2 linked regions of the Symmachiella dynata genome follow. The protein of the gene in region 1 interacts with the protein of each later gene in a pairwise test. Links are inferred from orthologs where the notes say so. Each region holds a gene or a part of one and is shown in the gene's direction. Other genes may lie near its edges.

Region 1 (2,920 bases):
GCGTCATAAAAAAAATCGCAGCGGGCACTTTCTGCTCGTTCGAATTCCGGTTGCGTTCACTCGACGACGGCGAATATTGGACGTGGTCTACCGTCTTCCCCTTACGGCCGGGATTGGAAATTCCGCCCGAAGGATTCTTACATATTCCCCAAAAACAGAAATTTTCCGCCAATCTGTTTTTGGAAAGGCAGCCGATCGAGATCACGTCTGCGATGGCCGGTGAGACACCGCTGGGACATCGCAAGCTGCAGTTGACCAACGAAAGTACCGTCAGCGCTGTCGAAGGCTCGATCGATTGGACGCGTTACTTGCATTGGAAGCCCGCTGGGGCGCGACAGCGGATCACCCAGCATGAGATCAGTCCCTTCGAAGTCGACGTCGAGTTGCAGGAGGAGGTGATGTTCGACGACTATATGCTGCGATCCGCGGAACTACGTGAATCCGACAATCAGCACGTCTTTCCGCTGAATTATTTGGGGACGGAGTTTGACGTCGTCGTTGCCGATTCGGTGGAAGGGGAGTCTGCAAAAGCGGCGCTGGAAGCGCAGGTAGAAAAGGATGATCCGCCCCCACTTTACGGCGTGTTGCATTACGCCAAAGCACGACTGGTCGTGCAGCCGTTGACGCTGTTTGACGATGGACAGCCCAATTACATCACGATATCGGAAAAGGCCGTCGACCGCAAAGCGTTATTGTCGGTACTGAACTTCAGGTAATTGTTCCAAGAGCCCGTTTCTCATTTTTATTTGTTACATTCCATCTACTTCTGTTCATCTTACGGCGGATCAATGGCCAAAAAGAAAACCAGGACTCGAAGAGCGACCTCATCGGCAACTCAGTTGCCGAAAAATAAATCGACGAATTCCGACCATACTGTACTCCGTAAGCCGGCCGAAGTTCAATTCGCCGACCAAATAGAAGCATTGCGGCAAAATGATACGGGCATCGCTCCGGCATCGTGGATTCTCTCACCGCGTGCGGTGCTTGATTACCTGATCGGCGGCAAAGTCCTTTCGGTAACGATCGACGGCACAAAGACCAAGATCGAAATCACCAAAAAGTTCTTCGGCGATGAGCGAATCATCGAACGAGCGATCGTGACGCTCGCGTCAGAGCGGGCACTGCTGCTCGTGGGCGAACCGGGAACCGGCAAGAGTTGGGTCAGCGAGCATCTCGCCGCGGCGATTTCGGGAAATTCGACATTGACCGTTCAAGGCACCGCCGGGACGACGGAAGAGAACATCAAATATTCGTGGAACATCGCCCGTGTCATCGCCGATGGCCCCTGCCCCGACAATCTGATCCCCTCCCCCACGATGGTTGCCATGCGGCAGGGCGGATTATTGCGGTTTGAGGAAATCACCCGTTGCGTCCCCGACGTACAGGATTCGTTGGTTTCGATTCTCTCGGACAAAGTCATCGTCATTCCGGAACTGCCGGACGCCAATACCATGTGGGCCAAACCGGGCTTTAATGTGATTGCCACGGCGAACACACGCGACCAAGGCGTGAATGATCTCTCGGCCGCACTCAAGCGACGTTTCAACTACGTTCACATTCCGATCGTGGCCGACCAGAACACGGAAATTGAAATCGTCGAGCAGCGAACCGCAGAGTTAATGCAGCACTACGACGTTCAATTGCAGATCCCGCGACCGATTATTGAACTGTTGGCAACCGCGTTTCGTGAATTGCGACAGGGAAAAACGAATGATGGCATCAAAGTCAAACAACCCTCGACAACGCTTTCGACCGCCGAAGCGATAGGTGTGGCGTTGGACGCGGCCCTGTATGCGCAATACTTTGGTGCCGGCAAAGTCTCTGCTGCCGACGTCGCCCGCAATATCCTCGGTAGCATAGTCAAGGAAGATCCCGCTGATGCGAAGATTCTCAAGGAATACGCCATGTTGATCGCCAAACGTCGGGGCAAGGACAAGCGGTGGAACGAATTTCATAACACCATGAGTCAGATCATCCCCTAGGACAGACCATTGGCAAAAGCAAGTCCAACAAAGACGCCGCGGGATCAGGTTGCGGAGGAGGTCGCGAGTATTGCCGAACGTGCTCAGGCGATTCTCGACGAACCGTGGTACTGGTTCCCAGTGCGGCACCACTCCGCCGCGGTCGCCAAGCTATTGGAAACGGCGATTCGCACGCGGCGCCCGCGGCGGATTTTCGTCGAAGGCCCCAGCGATGCCAACCACCTGATTCCCTTTTTGGCATCCCGGCAAACGCGCCCGCCGGTCGCGATCTACTCCTGTTTTTCGGACGACGATAACTCTTTTCAGTTGGCGGGTATCGCCTCACCGTCCGAAGACATCCCGCCGCGCTGGGCCTGTTGGTATCCATTCATTGACTACTCACCCGAACTGGTGGCGATCCGCACAGCCCAGGAAATTGGGACGGACGTGCGGTTTTTTGATCTTCCGCACTACGGCCGCCTTGATCGGGAGGTACAGCAGTTATTGCACGAATCGGACGAGCGTGGCGAAGAGGATGACACGTCGGACTCCAATGCGATCGACGAATCCGGTAGTCGCAATTGGCATACCGAGAAATTGATTGCGGAAAGCGACTTCTATCAATCTCTGGCAGCGGCGGGGGGCTACAAATCTTGGGACGAGGGTTGGGATACGCTCTTTGAATTCCGCGCGTTCGCCGACCCGGAAGAATACCGGCGAGAGATGCTGGCATTTTGCTGCGCCGCCCGACTTTCCTGTGCGGCTCAACGAATTGCCGAAGACGGTACACTGGATCGCGAACGCTTCATGCTGAATTTCATTCGCCAAGAAATTGCCGAAAGCGGAATACGGGACGACGAGGTTATGATCGTCTGCGGTGGGTTTCACGCGTTTTTAAACCGTGATGATCCGGAGCCGCCTCCTACAATTCCCAGCGGAACCCGCTACACGACGGTCGT
Region 2 (2,852 bases), 3.1 Mb from region 1 along the record:
GCCGACAACGCGGGTGGTAACGCGGAAATGAGCCACCAAGACCCGATCGTCCGCGAGCGGACCGACGCCCTCGATAGCTTGGGGAATACCACAGCCGCGACTGGTAAGGGTTTTGCCATCGGCTCAGCTGCCTTGACCGCTCTGGCACTATTGGCCGCTTATGTCGAAGAAGTCCGCATCGGTTTCGACCGCTGGGTGGAACCCTCGATTGTGGGAACAGAAGGCGAAGGCACGGTTAAAAAAGTCGCCAGCGGGTTGCTTGCGACAAATTCGAAAGAAGAAGGTGGCAAAAACGAAGCTTGGTTGATCTTCCCGCCGACCGTCAAAGAAGAACACCGGGACAAGGAACTGCAAGCACTGATTGACCTCAAACCGGGCGATTCCGCAACAGTCGACCTCGATAAGTTGGCGAATCAAGGCTATATCGTAAATAACCGCTTTGCCAAAATTCCGGACTTTGTTCGTTATTACAACGTCACTGTCATGAACCCGCGGGTACTGGTCGGTATGTTTGCCGGTGTTGCCTTGGCGTTCGTGTTCTGTGCGATGACCATGAAGGCTGTGGGACGTTCTGCCGGTGCCATGGTTGAAGAAGTCCGCCGTCAATTCCGCGATATTCCAGGTATCATGGAAAGCGAAGCCGAACCGGACTATGCCTCTTGTGTCGCCATTAGTACAGCAGCCGCGCAGCGTGAAATGGTCGTACCGGCCGTTATGGGCTTGGTTGCCCCGATTGTGGTTGGTTTGCTGTTGGGCGTCGCTGGCGTCATGGGCATGCTGGCTGGCGGACTGACCTCCGGTTTTGCCGTCGCCATTATGATGGCCAATGCCGGTGGTGCCTGGGACAACGCTAAGAAGTATATTGAAGCAGGTGCCCACGGCGGAAAAGGGACTGATGCCCATAAAGCCACCGTGGTGGGAGATACTGTTGGCGATCCATTCAAGGATACCAGCGGTCCCAGCTTGAATATCTTGATCAAATTGATGAGTATGGTTTCAGTGGTCTTCGCCGGCCTGATCGTAAAAATGGCGTTGGGCATGTAGCCCGCCGTTGTTTCTAGCGAAACCGGCCGCGAACCATTGAAACGTGTCCTAAAGACAAATCACGTTTCTTACTAAAATGGCTCCGGCCGGAATTGGGGAGATGAAGACGATTACGACTGAATCCAGTGAACCGCAAAACAGCGCCGCACAGGAGCGCGCCTTACAGTTGGCGTGCGGCTGTGCACGCGTGGCCGATGAATATCGCGGCACCGATACGGTCGTGTTGAACCTGACCTCGGTGACACGGATTGCGGACTACTTTGTGATCACCACAGCCACCAGCCGGCGACAGATGCACGCTATCGCCGACGAATCGAGCCGCATGATGCGGAAGACCGGGTCGCAGCGGATCGGAACCGAGGGGTACGACGGCGATACCTGGGTGTTGCAGGATTACGGTGACGTCGTCATCCACGTCTTCAATCCCGAGACCCGCACGCTGTACGATCTGGAACACTTGTGGGCCGATGCGGAAAAAATCGACTGGCAGTCGGTCCCCCTCGACGACGCTGAGTGATCCATCCGTGATCGCAGCGATGCTGACCCCCTGCCAAAGGCCGCTATGAACGTCCTGAAACAACTCCGTGACCAATTTGAGTCCGCGCTCAATAGCTACACCGACGATGCGCCGCAGTTCGCCGCAATGATCAAACCGGCCGGTGATCCGAAGTTCGGCGACTATCAAGCCAACTGCGCGATGTCATTGGGCAAACAGGTCGGCAAGATGCCGCGAGAATTGGCCGCCGAACTGGTTGCCAGTGTCGATCTCGACGAGCTGTGCGAACCGCTGGAAGTCGCCGGACCAGGTTTTATTAATCTCAAGCTGCGCGACGAATGGCTGGAAACGGCCATCAATAATCTGATCAACGACGAGCGCCTCGGCGTGGAACCGGTCGCCCAACCGCGCAACTTCATCGTCGACTACTCTGCTCCCAATGTCGCCAAACCGATGCACGTCGGGCACCTCCGCAGCACAGTGATCGGTGCTGCTCTGTACCGCATCCTAGGCTGTCTGGGCCACAATGTCGTCGGTGACAATCACATCGGCGATTGGGGGACGCAGTTCGGCATGATCATCTACGGGTACAAAAACTTCCTCGACCAGTCGGCTTATGAGGAAGCTCCCGTCCTTGAGCTGTCGCGGCTGTACCGTCTGGTGAATCAACTTAGCGATTACCACGCCGCCACCAAAGAGCTGCCACAGCTGCGCGAGACATTGACCGAGCGCGAAGCCGCTTTAACCGCGGCCCAACAAGACGCCGATCCCAAAGACAAAAAAGCAAAAAAAGCGGTCAAGCAACTCACCAACCAAGTCGTCGGGCTGAAGGATAAAATCCAGGCCGCTGAAAAGAAAATCGCCACGGTCGATGGCGATACGAAACTCAAGGCCCTGGCTGACGCAGATCCCCAGATCGCGACCGCTGCCCGCAATGAAACCGCCAAGCTGCATGCGGGGGATGCGGAAAACCGGGCGTTGTGGGACCAGTTCATTCCGCTCTGCTTGGAAGCACTGCAAAGCGTCTATGACCGGTTAGAAATTCATTTCGACAAATCGTTGGGCGAAAGTTTCTATCAACCGATGCTGGCCGACGTCGTCGCCGACCTGCAGGCAAAAGGGATTGCCCGCGAGAGTGAAGCGGCGATTTGCGCCTTCGTCGAAGGCTTCGAGGCCCCATTTATCGTTCGCAAAACCGACGGAGCATTTACGTACGCAACCACCGACTTGGCGACGGTCAAATACCGCATCGAGGAGTTGAAGGCCGACGCCATCATCTACGTCGTCGATGCTCGCCAAGGGGATCACTTTA

What was found. The genes of interacting proteins can lie anywhere in the genome.
Region 2: the proteins of Mal52_RS14655 (region 1) and rsfS interact in binary tests that used the Escherichia coli proteins (3 or more experiments, as listed by UniProt). The link is inferred for Symmachiella dynata from one-to-one orthologs.

What each region holds. Positions count from the first base shown.
Region 1 is NZ_CP036276.1:3,830,699-3,833,618, forward strand. The notes cover bases 1-2,910. They hold Mal52_RS14655 (ATP-binding protein), read left to right. Parts: upstream 1-839; coding sequence 840-1,982; downstream 1,983-2,910. Other genes in these bases: Mal52_RS14650 (hypothetical protein), read left to right, coding at 1-716; Mal52_RS14660 (DUF5682 family protein), read left to right, coding at 1,992-2,910. In the rest of the region: more of Mal52_RS14660, read left to right, coding at 2,911-2,920.
Region 2 is NZ_CP036276.1:6,901,475-6,904,326, reverse strand. Bases 11-2,852 are described here. They hold rsfS (ribosome silencing factor), read left to right. Parts: upstream 11-1,144; coding sequence 1,145-1,561; downstream 1,562-2,852. Other genes in these bases: argS (arginine--tRNA ligase), read left to right, coding at 1,607-2,852; Mal52_RS26315 (sodium-translocating pyrophosphatase), read left to right, coding at 11-1,044. In the rest of the region: more of Mal52_RS26315, read left to right, coding at 1-10. UniProt on the Escherichia coli protein: Functions as a ribosomal silencing factor. Interacts with ribosomal protein uL14 (rplN), blocking formation of intersubunit bridge B8.